2 regions of the Jezberella sp. genome follow, and region 1 is predicted to be linked to the other one. Evidence: predicted binding sites of a transcription regulator. Region 1 holds the regulator's gene; the other holds the start of a gene.
What was found. The regulator HrcA, encoded in region 1, represses chaperone genes, less so after heat shock. The targets are predictions, from matches to a motif close to TTAGCACTCNNNNNNNNNGAGTGCTAA.
Positions count from the first base shown of each region.

Region 2: the regulator HrcA is predicted to act here: its motif matches at 13,086-13,112, upstream of rpoH (RNA polymerase sigma factor RpoH).

Region 1 is NZ_CBAZRM010000008.1:112,984-127,910, forward strand. It holds gene AC1W8Y_RS07960 (outer membrane protein assembly factor BamE) at 1-474, opposite strand, end outside; gene fur (ferric iron uptake transcriptional regulator) at 566-1,015, shown strand; gene recN (DNA repair protein RecN) at 1,012-2,655, opposite strand; gene AC1W8Y_RS07975 (NAD kinase) at 2,661-3,560, opposite strand; gene hrcA (heat-inducible transcriptional repressor HrcA) at 3,623-4,639, shown strand; gene hemH (ferrochelatase) at 4,741-5,832, shown strand; gene grpE (nucleotide exchange factor GrpE) at 5,904-6,479, shown strand; gene dnaK (molecular chaperone DnaK) at 6,633-8,582, shown strand; gene dnaJ (molecular chaperone DnaJ) at 8,672-9,805, shown strand; gene AC1W8Y_RS08005 (hypothetical protein) at 9,867-10,142, opposite strand; gene AC1W8Y_RS08010 (M16 family metallopeptidase) at 10,246-12,999, opposite strand; gene AC1W8Y_RS08015 (vWA domain-containing protein) at 13,065-14,234, opposite strand; gene AC1W8Y_RS08020 (GNAT family N-acetyltransferase) at 14,224-14,841, opposite strand; gene AC1W8Y_RS08025 (AAA family ATPase) at 14,895-14,927, opposite strand, start outside.
Region 2 is NZ_CBAZRM010000011.1:13,618-28,544, forward strand. It holds gene AC1W8Y_RS09795 (DUF3717 domain-containing protein) at 1-33, shown strand, start outside; gene AC1W8Y_RS09800 (SCO family protein) at 69-677, opposite strand; gene cyoE (heme o synthase) at 683-1,576, opposite strand; gene AC1W8Y_RS09810 (COX15/CtaA family protein) at 1,573-2,592, opposite strand; gene AC1W8Y_RS09815 (SCO family protein) at 2,599-3,243, opposite strand; gene AC1W8Y_RS09820 (SURF1 family protein) at 3,286-4,143, opposite strand; gene AC1W8Y_RS09825 (twin transmembrane helix small protein) at 4,180-4,383, shown strand; gene AC1W8Y_RS09830 (cytochrome c oxidase subunit 3) at 4,447-5,322, opposite strand; gene AC1W8Y_RS09835 (DUF2970 domain-containing protein) at 5,403-5,630, opposite strand; gene ctaD (cytochrome c oxidase subunit I) at 5,776-7,371, opposite strand; gene coxB (cytochrome c oxidase subunit II) at 7,462-8,616, opposite strand; gene AC1W8Y_RS09850 (NUDIX hydrolase) at 8,732-9,568, shown strand; gene AC1W8Y_RS09855 (cation:proton antiporter) at 9,545-12,085, opposite strand; gene rpoH (RNA polymerase sigma factor RpoH) at 12,155-13,027, opposite strand; gene AC1W8Y_RS09865 (SdiA-regulated domain-containing protein) at 13,224-14,168, shown strand; gene AC1W8Y_RS09870 (hypothetical protein) at 14,195-14,896, shown strand.

The DNA of each region.
Region 1 (14,927 bases):
GATCAGTTTATCGACGGCTTCAGGTTTGTCGCTGTCGCGTCGCACTTGCTCTGCGGCGACTTGCGCAGCGTCTTTTTGAGGTTGGTTGAGCTCTTCTTTGGCGATTTGATAAGGCTGAAGCGTTGGTTGCTCGTCGCCTTGCCATTTCTCGACTTTACCGTCGACGAAGAAAATAGTGAGCTGACGCTCTTCTATTTTGCCGCTACCGGCGCGATAGAAATAGGGGTAATCCCATCGGTTGGCATGGAACACATCCGTCAGGGCTGGCGAACCCAGTGCGAATTTGACCTGCTCTCGGCTCATCCCGGGCTGGATCATCGCAACCTGCTCTTTGGTGATCCAGTTGCCTTGTTGAACCCCAACCTTGTAGGGAAACCCGAATTTGGTCGACGAGCAACCGGCCAGGCCGATGATTAAACCGCAGCAGACCACGCCGATGCGGGCAAAAGTAGCGAATTTGGATGATATGGACACTGCACGGCCCCTGTTGGGAAGACTGTCAAAGACGGTATGATAAAGCTTTACAGAGTCTGTTGTCAGGACTGACGCAAACTAAAGGTAATTTGTGCAATTAGATAACAACGAAAGCGGTCTGAAAAACCTGGGTTTAAAGGCGACTTTCCCGCGACTTAAAATACTCGATATCTTTCGTAAATCAGGCGCAAGACACTTGAGCGCTGAGGATGTGTATCGATCGCTGATCGCTGAAAAGATCGATATCGGCTTGGCGACGGTTTACCGGGTGCTCACCCAGTTTGAACAGGCAGGGATACTGCTGAGAAGCCAGTTTGATGGTGGCAAGGCGATTTTTGAGCTCAATGATGGCGATCATCACGATCATTTAATCTGCACCAATTGCGGTGCCGTTGTCGAGTTTTCGGATGAGGCCATCGAGAAAAGGCAACATGAAGTGGCGCGTCAAAACGGTTTTACCCTCGAGAGCCATGCGATGGTGTTGTATGGCGTGTGCGGCGACTGCACGAAGCACCCCTCGCGCAACGTGTCGTTGGTCTAACCTTCAAGTAGCTCTTTCGCGTGCTCGCGGGTGGTGTCGGTGATTTTGAGCCCCCCCAGCATACGCGCGATTTCTTCGATGCGAGCCGACGGCTCGAGACGGTCAATATTCGATTTCGTGGCCTGAGCTGACTGAAGCTTGGTGACCTGATAATGATGCTGTCCGCGCGCCGCCACCTGCGGCAAATGAGTCACACAAAGCACTTGATGGCGTTGCCCTAATTCGGCCAGCAAACGACCAACCACCTCTGCGACAGCCCCTCCAATGCCCGAGTCTACTTCGTCAAAAATCAAGGTAGGTACTCGAGCTGCACGACTTGCAATCACGGATAAGGCGAGTGAAATGCGCGCGAGCTCGCCCCCAGAAGCTACTTTTGCGAGTGGCCGCGGTGTTGTCCCAGCATGGCCAGCAATCAAAAACTCGATTTGATCTTGGCCGTGGACGCTGGGGGTTGCCGGTGTCACAGCGACCTGAAAACTGGCCCCCTGCATGGCCAGCGTTTGCATGACTGCAGTGACTTCCTTGGATAATAGAGTGGCAGATTTCTTTCTGGCAGCTGACAGGACACCGGCAGCCTCAAGATAAGCTTGTTTGAGAGCAATTTCCTCTTTTTTGAGGGTGTCGATATCTGAGGAGGCGATCAGGGCTTCTCGCTTTGCCAATAGCTGTTGCAGAAGGTTGTACAAGTGTTCTGGGTCGGTTTTAAGTTTTCGTGCCGCATCAAACAGACTGCTCATGCGCGCTTCGACAATTGACAACCGAGCAGGGTCGAGTTCGACCCCTGATAAATAGATGTTTAAGTCTGAAATCGCCTGATTAACCTCATTGCTGGCCGAGGTGAGGGCATCGTGCACAGACTGCAGCGTGGCATCATGTCGTAGTAACTGGCTGAGCGTTTTAACCGCAACAGCAAGTTGATGCTGCGTTGAAGTCTCTGACTCATCAAGCAGAGCGAGCGCGCTAGACGCACCGTCAATCAAGGCTTGCCCATGGGCCAGACGGGTGTGTTCTGCAGAAATATCATCCCACTCATCCGCGACCAGCCGCAAGGATTGCAACTCGCCGATTTGCCAGTCGAGTTTCTCTTGAGTGACGGCCAGCGCACTGGCATCTTGGGTGGCAATTTCAAGCTGTTTGACGACAGTGCGCCAAGACTTCCAGGCGACGACCACCGCCTGCTTGAGCGCTTGATGCGAGCCATGAGTGTCTAATAAATCACGTTGATTATCGATGCGCAACAAACTCTGATGGGCGTGCTGACCGTGAATATCAATCAGCTGTTCGCCCATTTCTTTGAGTTGAGTGAGGTTGACTGGCGAGCCATTGATATACGCCCGGCTGCGGCCTTGCGAATCGACGACTCGTCTCAAGACGAGTTCGTCTTCTGTTTGAAGGTCGTGATCGTTTAGCCATTCGCTGATGCTGGCTGTCGGGGTAAACACGGCGCTGATTTCAGCCTTGGCTGAACCTTCGCGAAGGACACTGATATCAGCGCGTTCGCCTAGTGCAAGCGCAAGCGCATCGATCAAAATGGATTTTCCTGCACCGGTTTCACCCGAAAAAACGGTAAAGCCGCTGTCAAATTCGATGTCTGCGCGGTCGACAATGACAAAGTCACGAATATGTAAGGCTCTCAGCATGCAGCTTAATCCCTGTCGCTACTGCCGCTTGGCATGCGGTTCCAGTCGAGTTTGCGACGCAGTGTTGCAAAAAAACTGTAGCCGGCGGGGTGCAGAAATCGGATGGTATGCGGCGCTCTTTTGACTTGAATCACATCGCCCGGCAGCAGGTCAGACCACGTCTGCATATCAAAGTGCACGCTGGCACCAGCCTCGACTCGGCTCATGGTGGTCAAGGTAATGCTGAGATTGCCTCGGTCGGGGATCAAAATCGGCCGATTCGACAGCGTTTGCGGGGCAACCGGCACCAGCAAGATGGCGTTCACCTCGGGATGAATGATGGGCCCCGCGGCCGACAGTGCGTAAGCAGTTGATCCGGTGGGGGTAGCGACAATCAAACCGTCAGCTCGCTGGGTGTACATATAGGTACCGTCGACTGCGACTCGCACCTCTATCATGCCACCCCGACCCGCGCGGCTCAGCACGACATCATTCAGCGCGGTCGCAGAAAACAGTTTTTGGTCACCTCGCCAGACGCTACCTTCGAGCAACATGCGCGGTTCTGACTCGTAGTTGCCCTCAAGCAGTTGCTGCAAGACTTGCTCGGCGTCTTCCATGGGGACATCAGTGATGAATCCCAACCTGCCATGGTTAATGCCTACGACAGGGATGTCGTAGGGGGCCAAGTGCCGTGCCGCACCCAGCATGGTGCCGTCTCCCCCCATCACAATGGCAAGGTTTGCGCGGGCCCCGATTTCTTCAAACGTGGCGCTGGGGTACTCAGTGACCCCTGTGTGTTGCGCTGTCATTTGTTCGATCAACACTTCTCGACGCGCCGCAACGAGGCGGGCAGCGAAGGCACGGAGTTGGCCATGCAGGGCAGCATCCTGGTAACGGCCAATTAACGCAACGGTGGAAAAATGCATCAAACATCCATCTCAATCATTCTTGATCGATTATAGGGGCGAGGAGGTAGAATAACCACACTATGGATGATCGTTCCCGCGCATTACTGAAAGCACTGATTGAGCGTTATATCGACGACGGCCAGCCCGTCGGGTCGCGCACGCTGTCTAAGGTGTTCGATCTATCGCCAGCCACGATCAGAAACGTCATGGCGGATTTAGAAGAGCTTGGTCTGATCCATAGCCCGCATACGTCTGCCGGCAGGGTTCCCACGCCACGCGGTTATCGCTTGTTTGTCGATACGATGCTTTCGGCACAGCCCTTCGAGCTCAATGTCAACACCAATGTTCGCGATCTGTCGCCGGCGTCTGATCCGACCCGAGCGGTCAATGCCGCAGCTGATCTCTTGTCGAGTCTGACGCAATTTGCTGGGGTTGTACTCGCACCTCGGCGATCGCACGTTTTTCGCCAGATCGAGTTCATTCGGCTGTCTGAGAAGCGAATTTTGTTGATTATTGTGACCCCCGATGGGGATGTTCAAAATCGGGTGTTGCTTACGCCGCGCGACTATTCTGATATGGCCCTGATTGAGGCTGCCAATTTCTTCAATCACAACTTCGCAGGCAAATCGTTTAGTGAAGTTCGTCATACGTTGGCGAGTGATTTGGCGAAATTGCAAGAAGATATGTCTCGCTTGATGCAAGCTGCGGTCGAGGCAGGTGCGCAGGCCGCTGATGAGGGAGAGACGGTGGTCATCTCTGGTGAGCGCAAACTCATGGATGTCAACGAACTGGCCTCAGATATGGATCGGTTGCGTAAAACCTTCTCGATGTTTGAGCGTAAAACCGATTTGCTGCAATTGCTGGACGTCTCTAGCCGAGCGCAAGGGGTTCAGATTTATATTGGCGGTGATTCTCAGTTGGTGCCGACCGAAGATGTGACAGTCATTACTGCTCCCTATGATGTCGATGGTCGGATCGTCGGCACTTTAGGCGTGATTGGCCCCACCCGCATGGCCTATGAGCGGGTCATCCCGATTGTGGATATCACGGCTCGTTTGCTGTCCAACGCGCTGAGTCACCATCACCCTGATCGATAGTGGCGCTGACACATTCGCGTGTTCTGATCCAGAGCTCGTTACCGTTCGGTTGTTCAGTTCGACGTCTTACCCGCTTCGGGTCTGCTTTATAGGGTTTTACTGTGTCAGAAAATTCCACTCAACGATCTTTTGGCCGGTTTTGGGCTAAAGCAAAACAATCAGAGCGTTTTATCCCTTGGCCGAATGATTTTCATCACGGCCGGGTGGGCGTGATTCTGAGCAATCTGGGGACGCCGGATGCGCCAACAGCGCCAGCAATTAAGCGTTATTTAAAAGAATTTCTGTCAGATTCTCGAGTCATCGAGATCCCTAAGTGGCTGTGGTGGCCCATCCTCAATGGTCCGATTTTGATGGCTCGCCCTCGCAAACTGGTTCCTCGGTATGCCAGTGTCTGGATGGAAGAGGGGTCTCCGCTGATGGTTTATACCAAGCGCCAAGCCCGTTTGGTTAAAGAAAATTTAGCCAAACGCGGCCTTGATGTGCTTGTCGAGGTGGGCATGCGCTACGGCAACCCATCGTTGAACGAGGCGATGAGGCAGCTCCATCACCAGGGATGCGACCATATTTTGGTCGTTCCCATGTATCCACAATATGCATCCAGCACCACGGCGACGGTCGTTGATGAGGTTGCTCGCGTTGTCGGACGGATGCGCGATCAGCCGGCACTGCGTTTTATCAAACGCTTTCACACGGATCAGGGATTCATCTCGACCTTGGGTCAACAAATTGCCCGTTTCTGGGATCTCGAAGGTCGGCCACAAAAACTGGTGATGAGCTTTCACGGTTTGCCGCAGCAGTGCGTCGATATGGGCGACCCGTACTGCCGAGACAGCTACGAAACGGCCCGGGCGCTGGCGAATTATCTCGGTTTGTCGGATGACCAGTATCTTGTGACGTTTCAAAGCCGCTTTGGCCCGACAAAATGGCTTGAACCTTACACCGAACCCACCTTGAAGCAGCTCGCGCAACAAGGGGTGACGGACGTGGACGTGGTCTGCCCCGGCTTTTTGGCGGATTGCCTCGAAACACTGGAAGAGATTCAGGTTGAAGTCTGTGAGGCATTTATGCATGCGGGGGGCAAGCGGTTTCGTTACATCCCTGCGTTAAATGACAGCCCGGCCTGGATCGAGTCTTTTTCAGATCTGATCGAAACGCATTTGCACGGTTGGCCTATCCATTCGCAAAAAGGTTAAAAAGACGACCCTTGAAAGGCGAATAGTTGCCCCCATGTAACTATTCACCTATGGTTTTTCGGAGCAGTTCAATGACCGCGCAGCAGGATCCAACAAAAGTCACCCCTGAACCCACGTCAGACGCTCAGGCGATTGACCAGCATTCAGAGCAAACGCAAACCTCTGACGACCCGCTGGTTTCGCTCAAAGCAGAACTCGAGGCTGCGCTGGTACAAGTTGCGCAACACAAAGATCAGGTGTTGCGCGCACATGCCGAGATGGAAAATGTACGTCGCCGGTCTCAGGATGAGGTCTCCAAGGCGCGCAAATTCGGTATTGAGTCATTTGCTGAAGGTCTGGTGCCCGTCATGGATAGTCTTGAGGCAGCGTTGGCTCAGACGGATCAGTCCGCTGAAGATATGAAAACAGGCATCCAAGCCACCCTTAAACAACTGGTCTCAGCGTTTGAACGCAACCATTTGAAAGGGATCGCGCCGGCAGCTGGCGAAAAATTCGACCCACATCAGCACCAGGCGATTGCCACTATTCCCGCTGATCAGCCAGCCAATACGGTGGTGACCACGTTGCAAAAGGGATATTTGATCGCCGACCGTGTCTTGCGTCCCGCCTTGGTCACCGTATCCGGTGGCCCAGCTGCCGCAAATTAAGTAGCTCATCTGCCCGCAGCGCAGGTGAAAGTGAAGAATCGTCGGTTTTTAAACAAAAACTGATGATTTTGGGCTTGAAATTGACCAAAATCCCCCCAATTACAAAACAACAGCACTTTATTTATTCTTGATTTCTGAACAAGGTAAGTCACCATGAGCAAGATTATCGGCATTGACCTCGGCACCACCAACAGCTGCGTTGCAGTGATGGATGGCGGTCAGGTTCGTATTATTGAAAACGCAGAGGGTGCTCGTACGACGCCTTCGATTGTCGCCTACCTTGATGATGGCGAATCGCTGGTCGGTGCGCCTGCTAAGCGGCAAGCGGTGACCAATCCCGCTAATACGCTGTATGCCGTCAAACGTCTGATCGGCCGTAAATTCAGTGAAGACGCTGTGCAAAAAGACATCAATCTGATGCCTTACAAAATTGTCAAAGCAGACAATGGCGATGCTTGGGTTGAAGCACAGCACAAAAAGCTGGCTCCTTCACAGGTCTCGGCCGATATTTTGCGCAAAATGAAAAAGACGGCTGAGGATTTTCTTGGCGAAGAAGTGACTGAGGCGGTGATCACTGTCCCTGCTTACTTTAACGATAGCCAGCGTCAAGCGACCAAAGACGCTGGTCGTATCGCTGGTCTTGACGTCAAACGTATCATCAACGAACCAACGGCGGCTGCCTTGGCGTTCGGGATGGATAAGTCAGAAAAGGGCGATCGCAAGATCGCTGTGTATGACTTGGGTGGCGGTACCTTCGATATTTCGATTATCGAAATCGCCGACGTCGATGGTGAAAAGCAGTTTGAAGTGCTGTCAACCAACGGCGATACTTTCTTGGGCGGCGAAGATTTTGATCAACGCATCATCGATTACATCATCGCCGAGTTCAAAAAAGATCAGGGCGTTGATCTGTCGAAAGACGTTTTGGCTTTACAGCGTTTGAAAGAAGCCGCTGAGAAAGCAAAAATTGAGTTGTCATCCAGCCAGCAGACTGAAATCAACTTGCCCTATATCACTGCTGATGCGAGTGGTCCTAAGCACTTGAACGTCAAAATGACGCGCGCCAAGCTCGAAGCATTGGTCGAGGATCTGATTGAGCGAACCATGGCGCCTTGTCGCACCGCGGTAAAAGATTCAGGCATCAAAGTGACTGACATCGACGACGTGATTTTGGTCGGTGGTATGACACGTATGCCTAAAGTGCAAGAGAAGGTCAAAGAGTTCTTTGGTCGTGATCCCCGCAAAGACGTGAACCCGGATGAAGCAGTGGCTGCAGGTGCGGCTATTCAGGGTTCGGTGTTGTCTGGTGACCGTAAAGATGTGTTGTTGTTGGATGTCACCCCTTTGTCTCTTGGTATCGAGACCTTGGGTGGCGTGATGACCAAAATGATCACTAAGAACACAACCATCCCTACGCGTTATTCGCAGTCGTTTTCGACGGCGGATGACAACCAGCCGGCTGTCACCATTAAAGTGTTTCAAGGTGAACGCGAAATCGCTGCTGGTAATAAAACGCTCGGTGAATTCAATCTCGAAGGGATCCCGCCAGCACCACGTGGCGTGCCTCAGATCGAAGTAACTTTTGATATCGATGCCAACGGTATTGTGCACGTGTCTGCCAAAGACAAGGGCACTGGCAAAGAGAACAAAATCACCATTAAAGCCAATTCTGGTTTGACCGAAGAAGAGATTCAACGGATGGTCAAAGATGCTGAAGCCAATGCGGCCGAAGATCATCGTATGGCAGAGCTGGCACAGGCGCGTAACGCAGCGGATGGCTTAGTGCATTCAACCAAGAAGTCGTTGACTGAATATGGTGACAAGTTGTCAGCTGACGAGAAAGCCGCCATTGAAGCCTCGATGGCTGCTGTTGAAGAAGCGCTCAAAAACAATGCTGACAAAGAAACGATTGATGGCAAGGTTGAGGCGCTGTCGACAGCTTCTCAGAAATTAGGCGAAAAGATGTACGCCGATATGCAAGCTAACCAAGCAGCTGCGGGTGCTGCGGGGGCCGCTGGCACTGAAGAGCACGGTGGCGCTAAGCCTGCTGATGACAACGTCGTTGACGCTGACTTCAAAGAAGTCAAGCGCGACGGTAAGTGATCGGCTTGCGGTAAACCTCACCGCCCGGAGCCCTGAGAAGGGCTTCCGGGCGGAAGTCTTTTGAATCTTGTTTGCAAGAACCTTACATCATGGCAAAGCGCGACTACTACGAAGTTCTGGGCATAGGCAAAAATGCCAGCGAGGAAGAGATCAAAAAGGCCTATCGCAAGATGGCCATGAAGCATCATCCCGATCGTAATCCCGATAGCAAGGATGCTGAGTCCAAGTTCAAAGAAGCCAAAGAGGCCTACGAAATGCTGTCCGATGACAGTAAACGGGCCGCTTATGACCGATACGGGCATGCTGGTGTCGACCCTAATGCTGCTGGGATGGGGGCAGGGGGCGGTGCTGGTGCAGCCGGTTTCGGTGACGCGTTTGGTGATATTTTTGGTGAAATTTTCGGTGGCGGTGGGCCACGGCGCGGTGGTGGACCCCAGGTCTATAGAGGTAGCGATTTGCGATTCTCTATGGATATCACGCTTGAACAAGCGGCGGCCGGTTTTGAGACGGATGTACGTGTCCCCAGCTGGGAAAATTGCGAAGTTTGCAAAGGCACAGGTGCTAAACCTGGTACCTCGCCGATTGCCTGCCGGACATGCGGCGGGGCTGGTGCCGTGCGTATGCAACAAGGGTTTTTCAGCGTTCAGCAAACTTGTCCAAAATGTCACGGCGCGGGTAAAGAAATCTCTGATCCTTGCGTCAGCTGTGATGGGGTTGGTCGTACTCGCAAAAATAAAACGTTACAGGTCAAGATCCCTGCCGGTATCGATGATGGGATGCAAATCCGCGTGTCAGGCAATGGTGAGCCTGGTATTAATGGCGGCCCGCCAGGCGACTTGTTTGTTGAGATTCACTTGAAAGAACATAAGATCTTTCAACGTGAAAACGACGATTTGATTTGCGAAGTCACGATTCCGTTCACCTTGGCTGCATTAGGTGGTACCACCAACGTACCCACGCTGACAGGGCAAGTCGATATGACAATCCCTGAAGGCACGCAATCCGGCAAACGATTCCGTCTCCGAGCTAAAGGGATTAAAGGTGTTCGCTCTGCGTATCCAGGCGACTTGCATTGCCACATCGTGGTCGAAACGCCCGTCAAACTGACTGAAGATCAAAAGGATTTGCTACGTAAATTCGAAGCGTCTTTGACTGAAGGCGGGGCACGACATTCGCCAGAAAGCAAATCCTGGACGGATCGAGTGAAAGCCTTTTTCTCTTAAGCAAAAAGCTCAAAGGGTCGGTTGATACCGACCCTTTGAGTTTGCCGCAATCACCAAGACGTCAGTTTTTCTGACCCATCGGTGGCTGACCGCCAGGGTGAGGCATTGGCGGGGGATTCTTATCGTGGCAAGCCTTGAGATCGTCATCACTGTTTGCTTGAGTGACGCACTGAGTCATTTTCTGAAGATGGTCAAGAAGATGTGCTTTCTTGACGGCAAAAGGTGGTGGGTTTGCCTTGTCGACAGGTGCACTGCCCGGTGCCGCAGGTTGAGCGAGCGCGGCGAGCGAAAGCGAGGCAATGAAGCCAGCAAGCAATGCTTTGGTTTTGATCTTCAATGAAAGACTCCAAGCGGTTGAAAGTTAAAAATACCCGAGGCATCGCAGGGATGCAAATGCCTTGAGTATGAGATGTTCAAGCGCGGGGAAAGTTCCTGGTCAATTACTTCTTGAAGTCACCTGCGGCAACGCTACTAAACGCCTCAGGCTTGAGGTATTTACGAACGGCTGCATTGACCTGCTCAGTCGTCAGTGCCGCGACTTTTTGATCGAGTTCTGCTGAACGTTTGAAACTGCGGCCAGTCTCCAAGTAATCCAACCAAGTTGACGCGAGTGTGCCATCTTGAGCCCGAGCCAGTTTGCGGTAGTTCAGCAGCGCCTTGACACCATCCTTGACTTCGTCGTCGCTAAAGCCATCTTTGACTAATTTCACGAGTTCTTCTTGAATCGCAGCCTCTACCTTGTTGCGATTTTGCGGTGCAAAGATCGCATAGACGGACCAAGACCCTGCAGGCTCGAATGACGATGCGGTTAGCGATGAACGCACGTTATAAGACAGCCCCTCTTTTTCACGCACGCGCAACCAGAGCCGTGAAGTCTCTGAGGTACCCAGCATGAAGTTCACCAGAGACAAGGCGGGATAATCCTCATTGGTATCTTGCAACGCCAGTGGCATTTTTGCTAAATAAAAGGCATTGGCTTTGTCTGGTGTGAGTGCTTCCATGTGCTCTACGGCGACGTCGTGGTAGGGCGTCGGGATTCGAACATAAGGCGCTGCTTTTTTCCAACCTGTTAGCGCTTTGGTCAACGTTGCCTCGAAGGTTTTTGGATCAAAATCCCCCACTGCTGAGACGGCAATATCCCCCGCGCCATAAAACTTTTGATGAAAATTCACCAAGGCCTCGCGCTTTAAACCCTCGACTGCGGCAAGCGACTCCTCGAATGAGGGTGTGTACCGCACGTCATCTTTTGCATAGGGATTATCATGGCGCGACAACAGGCGACCAGCGATGGACGTTGGCTCAGTCATGGCACTTTTAAGACTTGTAATCGTCGACCGTTGATATTCATCGACTTGATCTTGTGCAAAATTCGCTGTGTTGACCACGTCTAGCATTAAGGCGGTCAAAGCATCGATATTTGACCGAGTCGTCGATAGCGTGATCGTGACATGACCAGCCCCTCCGGCAACAGAAACTTCACCCTGCAAGGCGTCGATTTTGTCGCTGATTTCTTGACGAGTCATCTTGGCGGTGCCGCGGGTTAACAGATCTGCGGTCGCCAGAGACGCCAGTCTTTGTCCCTTGAGCGCATCGAGTGTCCCGAATTTGATGGCGATAGCAGCTTTGACACGTTCTCCCCGGGTTTGTTTAGCGAGCAGTGCCAGTTTGACATTGCCGTTGGCAAGCTTCAGCGTTTTACGTTCGGTTCGAGCATCGATATTGGCAGGGTCGGGATCGAACGCCTCGGCTTGCTTGACGTTAGCGTCACCTTTGTAATCCTTGAGTTCAGCGGTGAGATCAGGGATGGCAACGCTCGGCGCACGTACCGGTTTGACGGTGGGGATATATGTCCCTTCTGTCCGATTGGAGGTGATCAAGTAGGTCGTCGCGACCCGTTGAAGGTCTGCGAGTTTGGTGTCCCGCACGTGATCGCGCTCAACGAACATCAGACGCCAATCACCCACCGCAATCGCCTCAGACAGGCCAACACCGATTTTTTGGGGATCGCTGAAGGTTTTGTTCCAGCTGGTGAGCCACTGACTGCGGGCGCGGTCGAGTTCAACTTGCGTAAAGGCCTGTTTGTCGATCGACTCAATGGTATGGGTCAGCGTTTGCAGGGACTTTTTGGTATCCATGCCAGGCTGCAAGGTCGCACCGAACATCACGATGCCAGGGGCATAGCTGTCCATGGTGAAACCAAGGACGCTGGCGGCCTGCTTAGTGGGCACCATGGTCTTATAGAGCCGGCCCGAAGGGGTGTCACTGATAATCATGCTGGCTAGATCCAGTGCGGCGAAATCTTTGGTACTTGCAGGCGGTACGTGATAGAGCGCTGCCACCAGCGGTGAACCACCTGCACGACGCAAGGTCACGCTGCGCTCACCATCCTGAATGGGTTCGACGGTGTATTCAGCGGGCAGTTTGCGGCTGGGCTTGGGGATCGGACTGAAGGTTTTGGCAATGTCCTCGAGGGTTGTCTGGGGGTCGAACTTGCCTGAGACAATCAAGACAGCGTTGTCTGGTTGATAATACTGGCGATAAAACGCCTGCAAGTGCGCAATATCAACCAGTTCGACGTCTGAGCGAGCCCCAATCGTTGCCTTGCCGTAGTTGTGCCATTGATAAGCTACCCCGAGCATCTTTTGCCAAAGCGTCTGAAAGGCGTTGTTTTCACCACTTTCCATTTCGTTTCTGACCACCGTCATCTCGGTGTCGAGATCTTCGCGGGCGACTTTTGAATTCACCATGGCGTCTGCTTGCCAGCCGAGATACCAAGATAACGTTTCTGGGTTTGCCGCAAAGCTAGCGAAATAATTGGTTCTATCGGTCGAGGTTGAACCGTTGGCTTGCAATCCTCTCTTTGAAAATTCGCCCAAAGCGTTGGGATGAGTCGGCGTGCCCTTGAACAGCATGTGTTCAAGCAAATGAGCCATACCAGTTTCGCCGTAGTTTTCGTGGCGCGAGCCAACCAGATAGGTCATGTTGACGGTGGTGGATGGCTTTGACTCGTCGGGTGCGAGCAACACTCGCAAGCCATTGCTATCGAGGCGATATTCAGTGATACCTTCGACTGAGGTGATCTCTGTGATCCCAGCAGGCATCGTGGCGGCCACGCTTGACGCGGCGTGTAGGGCAACAGAGGTCAACGATATACCAAGAAAAGCGCGTTGCATGGCGCCAGTGAATAAACGCATGGGGATTTTCCTAGGGATTTAATTCGGATCAACACGATCCTTTGAGTGCGCCGGCGACGTTTGGTTCACTTTGATAGTAGTCTCATCGCTTGCTCAATGCCTGATACCGTGACAGGAAACATTTTGTCCTGCACCATGTTGCGGATCAATGAGATCGATTGCCGATATTGCCAAGACGCCTGTGGCTCGGGATTGAGCCAGACTGATTTTGGCCAGGTACTGACAATGCGCTGCAGCCAATCTGCCCCTGACTCTTTGTTGTAATGCTCAACTGAACCACCGGGTTGAAGGATTTCGTAGGGGCTCATGGTGGCGTCTCCCACAAAAATCAGGCGCCAGTCAGCATTGAATTTACGGATGACATCCCAGGTTTCAAAGCGCTCCATTTGGCGACGGCGGTTTGACTTCCAGAGATGCTCATAGGGGCAGTTGTGAAAATAGTAAACCTCGAGATTGCGAAACTCGCTGCTCGCGGCTGAAAAAAGTTCTTCGACACGACCAATATGGTCATCCATACTGCCGCCGACATCGAGCAACATCAGCACTTTGACGTTGTTATGACGCTCGGGAATCATTTTGATGTCAAGAAAGCCGGCATTTCGCGCGGTGCTGGTAATCGTGTCATCGAGATCCAGCTCAAAATCAGCCCCTTGGCGCGCAAAACGTCTCAATCGGCGCAGGGCCACTTTGAAGTTGCGAGTACCAAGTTCAAGCGTATCGTCATAGTCACGAAATTGCCGCTCGTCCCATACTTTGACGGCGGTTCGGTTACCCGCTGACTTACCGCCCACGCGGACCCCTTCAGGGTGAAACCCGCCGTTGCCGAACGGCGAAGTGCCGCCCGTGCCAATCCAGCGGCTTCCCCCTTCATGTCGACCTTTTTGTTCGTCGAGCCGCTCTTTGAACATCTCCATGAGCTTGTCCCAACCGTGTTTCTCAAGCTCAGCCTTTTGCTCTGGCGTTAATTTCTTTTCGATTTCTTTGATCAACCAATCCAAAGGGATCTTTTTCCCCGGTAGTTTGGCTTCGATCCCGCGGTAATAGAGTGCAAACGCCTTGTCGAAACGATCAAACAAGGTCTCATCTTTGACGAGGGTGGTACGCGCTAAAAAATAAAAATCTTCGAGGGTGGGCGACATCAATGGATGCGTCAATGCCTCAAGTAAGGTCAAATATTCTTTGACCGAAACTTTGAGTTTCTGGGTGCGCAGATGGTAGAAGAAATCAACTAGCATGGCGTTTGAGCTGATAGTGAAGATGGGCACGTACTTCGGGCCATTCGCCTGCGGCGACGCTGTACATATGCGTGTCGCGGACGGTTCCGTCTCGACGCAGTGCATGATGGCGGATCACACCGTCGAGCTTGGCACCCAATCTTTCAATCGCGCGCCGCGAAGCAAAGTTGTAGTTGTCGGTTCGCCAGCCCACAACGGCAGCCCCCAGCGTATCAAAAGCATGTTCTAACAGCATCAATTTGCAGACCGTATTCACGTGCGTGCGCTGATAACTTTTCGCATACCAGGTGTAGCCGATCTCGAGACGCCCAACCGCTGGGATGATGTCGTGATAGCTGGTGCTACCCATGACTTTGCCAGTGCCTTCATCGATCACTGCGAAGGGCACCCGGTTGCCGGCGGATAAGCCGTCGTTCGCGGTTTTGATGTAAGCCGCAGTGTCTTGCGGCTCAGGAACAGAGGTGACTCGTAGCGTCCATAGTTCGCCATCTGCGGCCGCTTGCTTGAGACCACTTTCATGAGCAGGCGTCAGCGGTTCAAGCCTGATGCCGCTCGCGGTTAAGGTGACTGGGGCTGGGCTAACTCTGAATCCTGAACCATTACTCATGTAAACGGGTCTCCTGGCTGGCGCGTATTGGTTTTGCTTCGTCGTGCTTCGGGTTACTGCTGATTGGGTCGGCGAACCGAGTTACG
Region 2 (14,927 bases), on a different contig from region 1:
GACTGGAAATCCGCTACGAACAGCACCGGCTGACTGATCCCGAGCACTGCTCAAGGATAACCAGCGCTTTATTCTGCAAGCAAAATGGTCAGGTCCTTGGCAATCGCAGCTGCACCCGAATTGTTGGGTACAAGCACTCTCGACTCGCCCTTTTTATCGATCAGATAAAAAGAGGCACTGTGATCCATGGTGTATTGGCCAGCCGCTTGCGGGACTTTCGCATAATAGGCCTTATACAGACTGGCTGCTTGTTTGATCTCAGCCAGTGAGCCCGTGAGCCCCAAGATTCGATCGTCGAACGCCTTAATATATTCGGTCAAGATCGCTGGGGTATCACGTTCGGGATCGACGGTGATCATCAGTATTTGCACGTTACTCGCTTGATCACCGAGCATTTTCAGCACTTCTGCCAGTTCGGCGAGTGTCGTCGGGCAGACATCAGGGCACTGCGTGAAGCCAAAAAATATCAGCGTTACCTTACCTTTGAAACGCTCATCCGTAAAAGGTTTACCGTCCATCCCCATCAGACTAAGCCCACGCCCGAGATGCGTACCTGAAATATCGCTACCCACGAACACGGGTTTTTGATCAGAACACCCCGCCAAGAGCAATATTGCCAGCGCCAACGTCAGGGGCGCAACACAGGTTCTCAGCAAACCCTTGGGGGAAGACACCATGATGATTAAAGTACCAACCAATGATCAATTAATAAGGATGCAAATAACAGCGAGAGATAAATGATTGAGTCTCTGAACAGGTTGCGGGCGAGCTCATCGCTGTAGGCACGATAAAGTCGCAAAGCGCTCAACACAAACCAACCACCCAGCACTGTCGCAAAAGCGAGATAAAGTGACCCACTCATGCCAATAACATAGGGCAGCATCGTCGTGGCCCACAGCGCAATGCTGTAGAGCAGGATGTGCAAGCGAGTGAATTTTTCGCCATGCGTCACCGGCAGCATCGGTAAGCCTGCACTGGCGTAATCTTTGGTTCGGTATAGTGCGAGGGCCCAAAAGTGGGGCGGGGTCCAGATAAAAATAATCAAGACCAATAACCACGCTTCTGGCGGGACCGCATCCGCAATGGCGGCCCATCCCAGAGCGGGCGGCATGGCCCCAGACAGACCACCAATGACAATGTTTTGCGGTGTACGAGGCTTAAGAATGACGGTATAGATCACCGCGTAACCAACAAAGGTCGCGAACGTTAGCCACATCGTCAACGGGTTCACCCATCGATAGAGCATGAACATGCCGACGCCCCCGAGCAATCCCGACATCATCAGCACTTGCAACGAGGGGATAGTCCCGGCAGCCGTACCGCGTCTTGCAGTACGAGTCATTTTGGCATCTATCTGTTGCTCTATCAGGCAATTGATGGCAAAAGCTGCTGCTGCCAACAACCAGATACCAACCGTTGCGAACGCCACCTTTGTCAGATCAGGTAGACCAGGCGTGGCCAGAAACATACCAATGACGGCACAGAACACCGCCAATTGCGTCACGCGCGGCTTAGTAAGCACCCAATATTGGCGCAATAAGCTCGGTTTGCTGTTTTTGACGACGGTCGATGTCATGAATAAACTGAGGTGGGTAGGGTCTCTATTGTACCGAGCCTCACCAGGATGGTCACCATCGCTATCATCAGGCCAGCTGCACCCGCACTGTGCAGTACTGCGATCAGAATTGGCCATTGAAATAGGATGGTTGTGAGGCCGGTCAATAGTTGGGCGCAGAGCAGCGCCACCAAGCTAAGCGCAGGGCCTCGCAACCCCGTGTAGCGCTTTAATTTCACGGCAAGTATCGCCAAGTAAACAAACACAATCAAGGCTGCGTTTCTATGCACCCAATGGATAGCGGTGAGCGCATGCTGCGAAATCATGACACCTGCAGGGGTCTCGCCTAGGGCGCGCACGAGCGAATAGCCATCATTAAAATCCATGTCTGGTAGCCACAGGCCCTGACAGGTCGGGAAATCCATACACGCTAAGGCCGCATAATTTGTGCTTACCCAACCGCCCAAGCCGATTTGCATGAACAAAATCAGCAGACCAGCGGCTGCCCAAGGCATATAGGGCTTTGCGGATAGTGGGATGGCCGGGTAGCCCTTTTCACGAGCGGCCAGCCAGGTCATCAGCGCAAGCAAAGACATGCCAAACAGCAAATGCCCTGTCACCACCACCGGCATGAGTCGGTGCGTCACCGTCCAGGCGCCAAATGCGCCTTGCAAACATACAGCAAATAAAGTGACCGTTGCTAACCGTGGCGTTTGACCAATGGCTTTTCTTTGCCGCCACGCCATGACAGTGATGGCGATGATTAACAGCCCAAGCAGCGCACCGGCATAACGATGGATCATCTCTACCCATGCCTTATAGGCCGTCACTGGGCCGTCAGGCATCGACAAGGTCGCTGCTTCTATTGAGGATGAGGCACCGACGGGGGTCACATTGCCGTAGCAGCCAGGCCAGTCTGGACAGCCAAGACCAGCATCAGAGAGCCTGACAAAAGCACCGAAGACGATTAAGTCGAACGTTAGAAACCACGTCAGGAAAACAATTCGACGATATCGTCCAATAGGTTTCACACTCATGGCTGCTTATCCAATTCGAGAGTTTTTAAGCAATTTGCCGAGTTCGTCTCGTATCTTGCTGGGATCACTCTCTTCTGAGTAACGCATGATGAGGTGACCCAGTGGGTCGATGATCCACAAGAAATTTTCTAAGCCTTTGCCGGCCGGGTTCGCTGCGGCGTCCGGATACAGAAAGGCAGTGAGCTGCGCCGGATTGACGCGAACAATAATAGTGCCCTTGTACGCCTCGAGCACTCGTTCTGGTACCGCTGCCTCGTCGGTAATAAACCAGATCCGTTTCAACCGCTCTACCTCTTTACCTTGGCTCGCGTGGGCATTGCGCCAGATAAACAATTTCTTGGCACACGCGTCTGCACAATCGCCACCGTCTACCGCGACAAGAACCCATTTGCCCTTGAGTGAGGCCAGATCGAACGGCTGCCCGTCGAGGGTCACCACAGGTAAGTCATTCGAGGCAGGTACTGAACGCTGTGGATCAATAATCGTGCCGTAGGCGAGGCTACTGTCTGGGCGCAGGCTGGGATTGAAATACACCAAGACTGCTGCCAACACCGGTGCCAGCGTCAAGAGAAAAATAATGACCAAAGGGGCTCGTGATCGCTGCGGGGCTTGCTCACCGCGAGGCGACTGACCTAGATTCGTCTGACTCATTGCACATCCAAAATAAAACACAACAAACGCTCGAACTGCGTCTTAGCTATTATCGCCGATCTGGGCCTGGGCCTTGCGTCGCCTGAACGCTTTATAGGCAATAACCACCCATGCTATCAGGGCAATGGTCGCAAAACCAAACCACTGCAGGGCATAGCCATTGTTCTTGTCAGCGTCGAGCGAGGGTCGAGGCCACGACCGACTCAAGCCGTCATTCTTTTTATCTGTTTGCATCAGCACGGTTGGCAACAGCGTCAAGCCGGTTAGGCGCTGATAATCCAAGAGCTCAAGATTTTGCAATTTCGGCAGAGACTCAAGGGTTAAGTCCTTTTTGTCTGTGTCGGGCCGGTTCGCCCATCCCTGCGGCACCGCCGCGTCATTTGCTGCACCACTGAACTGCCAGAGTTCAAATAGCCGCGGGACATGAACCGAGAGTTCACCGGTGATCACTTGCTCTGAGCCGTCATTGATTGACTGTTCGAGCTGACGGGCAATTGCCTCGGCGGTTGAAGAGGCAGGCGGCGCGAGCCCACCTTGCATCACTCTTTCGAACCAACCTCGCAACACGAGCACCGCATGGCCATCACTCAAGACCAATGGTGTCGCCAACCAGAGACCCGGCCGACCTTCTTGATTTCGGTTATCGATCAGCACACTGAGCTGCGGCAACCAACGACCTTGAGCGATTGCGGGTCGCCAGGGCTGTAATTCCTCTGTCGGTGTTGCTGCTGACAGAAACAGCGCGGGCGCATTTCTTTGTGCTTCGATTTGAGCCGCGATAGCAGTTCGCTCGTCGGCCCGCCGAAGTTGCCATCGACCTAGCGAAACAAACACGACGCTCAGTACCCCTAGCAACAACAGGGCAATTAAGCTCATTGCTTGGTCACGACGACGTTTCATTTGAGCGATAATTCTCTGATAACGGGAGTATTTCTAATGCGAATTGTTGTTGCGGTCATCTTTGTCGTCATCTTGGCAAGCTTGGGCTCTGCGCTGTTCTATCTCATGCGGGATAAAGGCAAGAGCAGCAAAACCGTCTATGCGCTGACTGTCCGCATCGGCTTGTCGGTCGTGCTGTTCCTTTTACTACTGGTAGCCAACTGGATGGGATGGATTCAACCCACCGGCGTACTTCGGTAAAACCAGTTTTTAGCCCATAAAAAAAGGCCGACGGTGCCGGCCCTTTTTTTTTGCGAGTTCCGCTTACATCCAGTACACGAAGATGTACAGCCCAAGCCAAACAACGTCCACAAAGTGCCAATACCAGGCAGCACCTTCAAACCCGAAATGGTGATCAGGTTTGAAATGACCCTTCATCATACGAAACATGATGACAGTCAGCATGGTCGCCCCCAGCAACACGTGAAAACCGTGAAAGCCGGTTAACAAGAAGAATAGCGAACCATATGCACCAGACGAGAATTTCAAATTCAATTCTGTATAGGCGTGAATATATTCTTCAGCTTGGCAGCCAACGAAAATAAAACCAAGCAAAATCGTCGCCGCCATCCAGAAGATAGCGCTCTTGCGATGATTGGCGATCAAGGCGTGATGCGAAATGGTCAATGTGACGCCAGACGACAACAACAACGCTGTATTGATGGTGGGCAGCCAGAACGGCGTGACGGTACCAAACGCTTCGACCGTGCCGGCAGGGCCGGCGTTGGGCCAAACCGCATTGAACGCGGGCCACAACATTTGCCGGTGATCCAAATCACCCAGCCAAGGCACGGTAACGTTACGCGTATACCAAAGCGCGCCGAAAAAGGCCGAGAAGAACATGATCTCAGAGAAGATGAACCAACTCATACTCCAGCGATACGAGTTGTCGATACGCTTACTATTGAGGCCTGTTTCAGACTCGTGGATCGCGTCGCCAAACCAATAATATAAGACAACGAACAAACCCAACACGCCTGCCAACACACCCCATTTTGCCGCGTCAACCGCATTGACCCACGCAGCCGCGCTAAGCATCACGAGCAGCATGCACAGGCTCGCCCCAGCCGGATGTGGTGAGCTGTGTGGCACGTAATAATACGGTGCCTCTTTGCCTTGAATCGAGTGTCCTGCACTCATATTGTTCTCCCAGCGACAGATGTATGGTTACAAATGATTAGCAAAATATTTTGCGAAAATGTTTGGTTACTTGCCTGCAATTATGTCTTGAGTAACGAGATGGCCCACGTGGCAACGTAAACCAATCCCACCACAAAAATTAAACCACCGAGCAACCCCGCAATAACGAGGTGGACAGGATTCAGCTTTGCCATGTCGTCGTGATAACCAGCGTTTTTGCGCACACCGAACATCGCCCAAGCAACAGCTTTTAGCGTTTGAAAGAAATTTAGCTTTCTTTTGCTCAACTCTTTCAAATCTTCGGTCATGTCAACAGCGGCCTTGGTCATCAAAAAAACTAGCGATTTACAAATTCCGGATGATGGTCCAAGCAAACAACGCAACAACGATGACAAGAAAAACGAACCCGACACGGTTGTTTTTACTGCGTTGCTCTGGCGTCATCATCAATCCTTACTTAACCTCTGGAGGCTCGACGAAGGTATGGAAAGGCGCGGGCGATGGCACCGTCCATTCGAGACCTTCAGCGCCATCCCAAGGTTTCGCTGGGGCAGGCGTGCCTTTACCGGCGTAGGCTTTGAGCACGATGTACAAGAACAACAGTTGCGAGAGGCCGAACCAGAAAGCACCAATCGTAGCGATCTGATGGAAATCAGTGAATTGGGCAGGATAGTCTGCGTAACGACGTGGCATACCAGCCAGGCCCAAGAAATGCATGGGGAAGAACGTCACGTTAAACGAAATCATGCTCGACCAGAAATGCACTTTGCCAAGCGTCTCGTCGTACATGTAACCGCACCACTTTGGCAGCCAGTAGTAGGTGCCCGCAAACAAGCCAAACAGCGATCCTGCCACCAACACGTAATGGAAGTGGGCAACCACATAGTAAGTATCGTGCACTTGGATATCGATTGGCGCGACTGACAGAATCAGCCCCGTAAATCCACCGATGGTAAACACAAAAATGAAGCCGATCGCGAAGAGCATCGGGGTTTCAAAGGTCATTGAACCCTTCCACATGGTCGCGACCCAATTAAAGACTTTCACGCCTGTCGGGATAGAAATAAGCATGGTTGCGTACATGAAGTACAACTGGGCAGTGACAGGCATCCCCGTCGCAAACATATGGTGTGCCCAAACGATGAAGGACAGAATCGCAATGGACGCTGTTGCATACACCATCGATGCATAGCCGAACAGCTTTTTGCGTGAAAAGGCTGGCACGATCGCAGAGATGATCCCGAACGCGGGCAGAATCATGATGTAAACCTCGGGATGCCCGAAGAACCAGAAAATATGCTGATAAAGCACTGGATCGCCGCCCGCTGCTGCGTTAAAGAAGCCTGTGCCAAAGTGGCGGTCGGTCAGCACCATCGTGATCGCAGCAGCCAACACAGGCATCACAGCGATCAGCAGATAAGCAGTAATGAGCCATGTCCAGCAGAACAGTGGCATTTTCATCAAGGTCATGCCGGGTGCGCGCATGTTCAAAATCGTCACAACGATATTGATTGCACCCATGATGGACGAGGCACCCATGATGTGCACTGCAAAAATCGTCAAATCCATGCCGGGGCCCATCTGCGCTGTCAACGGGGCGTACAAGGTCCAGCCTGCAGCGGTAGCGCCACCTGGGACGAAAAACGAGGTGGTTAGTAAAACGGCAGCGACTGGTAACAACCAGAAGCTAAAGTTGTTCATCCGGGCAAACGCCATATCTGACGCACCGATTTGCAAGGGGACCATCCAGTTTGCAAAGCCAACAAATGCCGGCATGATGGCGCCGAACACCATGATCAGGCCATGCATGGTGGTGAACTGGTTGAACAACTCTGGCTGAAAAAACTGTAAACCAGGCTGAAACAATTCGGTGCGCAACAAGAGCGCAAGCGTGCCGCCTTCGAGCAGCATCGTAAACGAGAAGATGAGATACATCGTCCCGATATCTTTGTGATTGGTTGCATACAACCAACGACGCCAGCCGTGAAGCATGCCGTGATCGTGATCGTCCGTGTGTCCTGAAACGTGGTCTGCTGTAACGCTGCTCATATTGGACTCCCTAGCTACCTTTACCTATACCGCGCGACAGTGGCGCGGTATTTCGTTTAATTTGATCGTGAAGATGGTTAAACACCAGCTTTAGCGCGCTGCCTTAATATCGGCGGGGGTGACCATTGGATCTTGCCCTTTACCGGCATTCGCCCAGCTGTTGCGGGTGTAGGTAATCACAGCGGCAATTTCTACATCGCTCAACTGGTTGGCAAAGGCTTGCATCGCCGTACCTTTACGCCCATTCAACAACACCGAAATCTGTTCAGCTTTTGGCCCCATCACAACTTTGCTTCCTTCGAGCGCGGGAAAAGCCCCTTGAACGCCCTTGCCACTACCTTGATGGCAGGCAGCACAGGTTTGATAGACCTTTTCACCGCGAGCGATCAGCTCAGCTTGTGTCCATGTTTTGTTCGGATCATCAGCAGACGCAAGCAGCAGCTTTTGCTGCTCTTCGGCCCACTTCGCAAAATCAGCCTCTGATCTCACATCAACAACGATAGGCATGAACGCGTGTTCTTTACCGCATAATTCTGAACACTGCCCACGATAGACGCCCACTTTGTCAGCGCGAAACCACGTATTGCGGATGAAACCGGGGATAGCATCCTGCTTCATGCTGAAGTCAGGAACCGCCCACGAGTGAATCACATCACCACCCGTCGTGGCGATACGGATTTTCTTACCCACAGGGACGACCAGTGGGTTGTCAACTTCCATCAGGTAATAAGGGCCTTTGGGTTCTTTATTGTCAATCTGAGCGCGAGGCGTCGAAAGATTCGACAAAAACTTAACGCCTTTGGCGGGACCATCGATGTACTCGTAACCCCATTTCCACTGATAACCCGTGGTTTTAATGGTCATATCCGAACCGCTCGTGTCCTTCATGGCAACGACGGTGCGAGTCGCAGGCAAGGCCATCGCGATCACAATCATGAAAGGAATCACCGTCCAAGCAACTTCTACGCCGACGTGTTCATGGAAAGTAGCTGGCTTCGCGCCCCGTGATTTGCGGTGAGCCCAAATCGAATAAAACATCACGCCGAAGACAGCCAGAAAAATCACCAGGCAAATCCACAGCATCAGATAGTGCAGATCGTTCACAGCGTGGGTAATCGCAGTGACGCCCTCGGGCATATTGATTTGGTTGACGCTTGGCCCGCCAGGCATGTCTTTGACCTGCGCAGCTACTAGCCCGCTGATTAGCATGGCACAGACGCCTAGAAATCTACTGCACTTCTTCATGCTGACCTCGAAAAATTCATCTCAAAACGGGAGAAGTATAAACGAGTGCGGAACCTACTGGTTTACGATATACCAAATAATATGGGTATTCGGAATTATTCTTATTTAGGATGCTATGACCTCGTCCCACCGACGCCATGCGTTGAAGCCGTTACACGCCAAACTTGAGTCGCTGTTGAATGGCTTCTTAGGCCAAGCCAACCAAACCCCTCAGCAAGCCTCACTACCCTTATTTATCGCACAGCAACGCTGTGGCCTGCTCTTTCACAGCACTTTCGATGCATTGCGCGAATTGCCTTTCGTGCGCATTGACTCACACGTTGCCTCGATTGGGCTGGGCGGCGAAACCAGTGGCGAGCTTAACCACATGCTGGCGCTGGTGGCTCAACGACTGAAAGCGGCCGGGCATGCTCCCGGTTGGCGCGGTGAATTGTTGGATGTATGGTCAGAGCAAGGTGACTCGATAGCGGGCGTCGAACGTGGCGTCGTCAGACCACTTGGTTTAGTCACAAAAGCTGTCCACTTGAACGGTTTCTCACTTGATGGCGGCGTTTGGGTCGCACGACGTTCGCTGAATAAGGCGACCGACCCCGGTATGTGGGACACCCTCGTAGGCGGCTTGGTTAGCTACCAAGAAGATCCAGAGGTCGCCCTCGTACGAGAAACGGACGAAGAGGCTGGGCTCGAGGCTGACCAGATTGCCCACCGGACCCCTCTCAGAACCATCACCCGCATGCGAAGGCAGGTCAACGAAGGTTTTCAGTTTGAAGATGTGCTGACCTGCGAATGCGTGCTGAGCGAGGGTGTCATCCCTCAGAACAGGGATGGTGAAGTGATGCAGATTACCTGCCTCGCGGTAGACGAACTGCTTGAGATGCTAGAACAAGCGGCCTTTACGATTGAAGCATCGATCGTACTCGCCGAGGCATTACTTCGTCGCTGCGGGGGATGAGGTATCGACGCTGGCCTGAGGAGACGTCGCCTGCTGGGCCTGCCATACCTCGATGGCTCTTAAACGTTGTTTTGCGACCGATTCAATGTGCACGCGCAAGTCGTTATCTTGAAGGAGAAGCGCGTTGAACCCTTTCGCGGGTAGGCACAGCAATTTGCTGTAACCCATTGAACGCACCTCAAATCCCTCGACTGGCTGGCCGAGCAAGCTCAGCTCACCAAAAAACTCACCCGTGCCAAGCTCGACATGCGTATTATCCGGCAACAGCACACGAACGGCACCCGACGCTACAAAATAGAGCTCTGGTGCTGGCCTGCCCTTGGCGAGAATGATCTGGTCAGGCAAGTACAGCCGAGGCCATAATAATTTGGTCACCTCGATTTGCTTTTGTGCTGACAAGCCCTGAAGCATCGGCACACGGGTCACCAGATCCCGGGCACCCATCTCAATATCAAGTCTTGGATTTCGCTCTAGAAACCGCCAGCGCCCTTGCACCTGACTCAGTAAATCTTTATATATTGCCCCGCTGATGAGTGAGTGACTGAACATTTGGTCATAGCGCTCGCGCTCCAGCTTACGGGCAATCCTACCCAAATACCGCTCTTGCAGCCACAACGCGTACGTTGGGTACTGCAGGTTTAGCGCATGCAGACCTTCATTAATCAGGACTAGCCGCTCTTGATGTATAGCTAAGATCTCTTGGCTAACCTCTTCGCCGAGCAGGGGCCGAACCTCTGTCTGTGCGAATTGGATGACCAGATTAGCGGCTGATCGCATGACGAGCAAAAGCGCAAACCGCTGCGCCAGCTCAGCAGCCAGCCAACGCTGCACGCCCAAGGCTTTGTGTAATTGCAACGCCTGTCTGAAACGGCGGGGGTAACGCATGGCGCGCATGGCCGCACGCCGAAAGCCTTGGCTGCCGTGCGTGCGAATCGCATCTTCGGTGCGCTCGGCCCTGCTAAGCAATAAGGTGGCGATCTTCTCGTCGATGAGCTGTTCTTTGAAAATGTCGAAAAACATTTCATGCTCATGCCGCGCGAGTATGGCGAGCCCGAGTTCAACGCGATCATGGGCAGAAAATTTTTCGAGCAGTCCCTCTGTGACTTCAGCGGTATTGATCGCAAGCGCTTCACGCACTTTGTCACGCGCCTGATCGGACAGCCCCTCCAATCGTGCCAGCGTCTCGGCTTCTGCTTGAATACTGCTCATCGCCTCGACTAACGCCGTGTTGCGCAGTGCCTGGTCTTTGCGGCTCAGACGGTTCAAGCCAAGCAGGGTGATCAATGGCCTGAGCGTTAACCCTTTGATGACAAGCGTCGCCAAAACAAACCCAGTCGCGGATACGCCAACAAAATGACGAATATCCTCGGGGATATTTTGATGCTCAATCACCGCCAAGGCCAGTGCCACCGAAACCGCACCTCTCAAGCCTCCCCAACACAACGCTATTTTGTACCGCCCCCCGACTCGGGTGCTGAGGTTTGCGACACTGAGCAAGGGCAATAAGCCAAAAACAACGATGGCTCGCGCCAATAGTGCGGCGATGAAGACAATCCCGATTTGCACAAGATCTTGCCAGGTCAGGTTGGGCATCAGCCTTGGGATAAGCATGGCTGCTAACAGGAAGATCAGTGAGTTTGCCCAGAAGCCGAATTGATGCCAGGCCTGAGCCAGTATCTCGAATGTCGTCGGCGCCATTTTCGTGCGTCCGGTTGACCCCACGACTAAACCGGCAACGACGGTCGCCACCACACCTGACACACCAAAATAGCGCTCTGAAACGAGGTAGGACAAATAAGCCAGGGATAGCGTCAAAGATATTTCGGCCGCTGGCCATCCCCTGAGCAATTGGAACAACTCACAGGTGATCCGCCCCATCACATAGCCGGTCAGCGCCCCGCCAAGAAACAAAAAGGCAGTATCGGTCATTACCCGACCGACTTGCCAGGTATCCGCATGGGTGACAACGCCGAGCAACACGGTATAAACCGCGATGGCACCGGCATCGTTCAATAGGCTCTCGCCTTCCACCAAGGTCATGAGTCGGGTGGGGGCACCCACTTCTTTAAACATGCCAATGACCGCAGCCGGATCGGTGGTAGCGACAATCGCACCCAGCAAAAGACAAGCCGCCAGACTGTAGTTGGTGAACTGGCTGACCAACAGGCCAACCGACAAGGTGCTCACGAAGACGGCGACAATGGCCATCATCAAGATAGGGCCTAGGTCGTCCATCAGACGGCGCACATTCATGGCCAGGGCGGTTTCAAAAAGCAGCACCGGCAAAAACACCACCAGAAACGTCTGATGCGACAGGTCGAAAGTGTGGATAATGCCCAGAAAATCGCCCAGAATGGGCGGTAACCACGCGCTCGCATGGGCGGTGATGGCGAGTAAAAACCCGCAGATGGCCAGCATTAATGAGTGAGGCAATCTCAATGTTGCTGCGAGTGGTGGCAGAAAGCACACCACCATGAGCAGGCCTGCAAGGCCGAATACCAACTCGCCGATGTCCATATCGCCCAACCCTTCACATGTGGATAACCACAGGGCCATTCTGGGCGAATGAGGCCCCGCACGCAAGACTTAAGCGGTGAGCGCTACTCTCATTTTTTTCATGGCAGCAACTTCAATCTGGCGGATCCGTTCTGCAGAGACGCCAAATTCATCGGCGAGGTCGTGCAGCGTAGCACCACCATCGTCCTGCAACCAACGCGCTTGAACGATGCGCCGTGAACGCTCATCCAAATTGGCCAAGGCGGTCTCTAAACCAAGCCCCTGCATGTTGTCGATCGCGCGGCGCTCAAGTACCTCGGAAGGCTCATCTTGCCCGTCGTCCGACAAGTAGGCGATCGGGGCGAACGAATCATCGTCGTCATCTGGATTTTCAAGCGCCATCTCGCGCCCAGACATCCGGACTTCCATTTCGCGCACTTCTTCCGGTTTGACGTTGAGCGTTTGCGCAATATGCGACACCTGCTCGGGATCGAGCGTGTGCCCGTCAGGCCGCATGCTTCGCAGGTTAAAAAACAGCTTGCGTTGCGCCTTCGTGGTGGCAACTTTCACCATGCGCCAGTTTTTGACGATGTATTCGTGAATTTCGGCTTTGATCCAATGAACCGCAAAAGAGACCAACCGAACGCCGCGCTCGGGGTCATAACGTTTCACTGCCTTCATCAGGCCGACGTTACCTTCTTGAATCAAATCGGCGTGTGGTAATCCGTAACCCAAGTATTGGCGAGCAATCGACACCACGAGTCTCAGATGAGATAGAACCAGTTCGCGAGCGGCGTCAATATCTTGCTGATCCCGCAGTGAACGAGCAAGTGCTACTTCGTGCTCAGCCGATAACACCGGCAGATGATTCACTGCCGTGATGTACGCATCGATTGAACCCAGTGCGCCGGGGTTGGCGATCGCCATCGCCAGTTTATTTTGAGCCAGAGTTACTGTTGTCATATTGATTCGTTACCGCCCCCATAAGGGATGACTATCCGTGCAGTCACATGATGTTATCTTAGCACTCTCACACATCGAGTGCCAATAGGATTCTCCATTTTTAGAAAAGTTCCGTATTCTTATCGAGGGTGTTAACCTTGAGTTGGACTGGGGCACAATGTGGCTCAGTCTGTCTTATTTATGCCGCGGACTTAGTATGGCCGATTTATTCAAATTTCTTTCTAAAATCCTGCTTGCCTGCTTTCTTGTCATCCTGGTTGGGTGGGCGAGCTACATCGGCGTGCGGTATTACCATGCTGAACAAGTCGCCTATCGCTGGATTTCAGGCCTCAAGGCGAAACAGGCTGCCTGGGAAAACAAGATCTCTGCTGCGGGTGGGAATACGCTCATTGGATACGCTGGGCCAGAGGCTGCCCACAAAGTCGAGGGGTTGTCGGGTAACTTATCCGGGCTTGCCTATGACTCGCTGCAACAGCGGCTTTGGGCAGTGGTGGATAAGCCTGCTGCGCTCGTGGCGATGTCTCTTGACGGCGTCGTGATTGCGACCTACCCCTTGAAGGGCATTTCTGAGGCAAACGGGGTTGCTTGGCTCGGCGCCAACAAGATCGCGCTGGTCAATAGCCGGCGCAATCGGGTCGCCATCGCAGAAATTCCTCCCACGCCGCAGACCATTGATGTCACTCGCGCTTTCTCGCTGGTGCTCAGATTCGGTGAGGACGAGGACAGCAACTATGGCTTTCAGGGCTTGGGCTACGACCTCAAGCGCGATCGGCTGTATATCGCAAAAGAGCATAGTCCCAAGGGTCTCTATCGAATCAGTGGTCTAAGTAATTTGCAGTCTCCCGAGTCTCGCGGCCTCAGAATTGAAAATTTTAGTTATTGGTTGGATGAAATTCCCTTTGCAACAGATCTTTCCTCGGTTGAGATTGACCCGAGCAACGGACGCGTTTTGCTGCTCAGCGAAGAGTCTCAGCTACTCATACAGGTTGATGGCGATACCGGCTCTGGCCGAGGCATGCTAGAAATGTCGGCCAAAGGCGAAGGACGTATCCCGAAACCGGAGGGTGTCGCCATGGATGACCAGGGCAACATTTATATCGTCAGCGCCCCCAACTTGTTTTACAAGTTTCGCAAACCCTAATTCGGCAAACCGGGGACAGACAAGACGTGGCCCGCTTGGCTCGACTCTACGCCCCGGGGGTAACACAATTGGTGGTTGCCTCGTTTTCCGTGGGGGCAGCGCAAAGTCAATCACTCACCCCAGCACTCTTTGGTCAAATGCACGCTTGGCTGGCAACAGCCAGTCATCTTCACAACGTGCCTGTTCATGGGTGGTGCTTTGACGCGTCTGGTGTCGCCCTGCTGGCGACGCCCAAAGACAGCCATGGGATGGGCCGTCTGGTACAGATGCTTGGCCGGAACATTGCCTCTCGCTTGGTTCAGGGTGCGGTATTTACAGGCCGTTATCGATCGTGCTTGCTACAAAACGGTAGGTGGGTATTGCCAGCACTTATTTGGTTGGAAACCAAGCCGAGTGGGCCTGCCACCACGACAGCCGCCGAGTCCTGGCCCTGGTCGTCCGCCGCAACCCATATTGGTGTGCGGCCATCCGTTTGGCTAACACCCCACGCAGACTATTGGGCTTGTGGCAACACGCCCTTTGACAGACAGGCGGTCTATCGCCAAAAGCTGACCGAAGGCAACTCGTTCGGGCACACACAAGCAATCGTTGCCGCACTCCACGGTCAGTGGGCGTTGGGTGATGCAGATTTTCTGGCCACCATTCAGACTGAGGCCAACCGACGGGCGAGCCCATTACCAAGAGGACGACCTCGAGGCCGCCCTCCAAACACCCCCGAAGCTGCCTGAAAATCGATTGGTTGATGGCTAGCAATCAAAG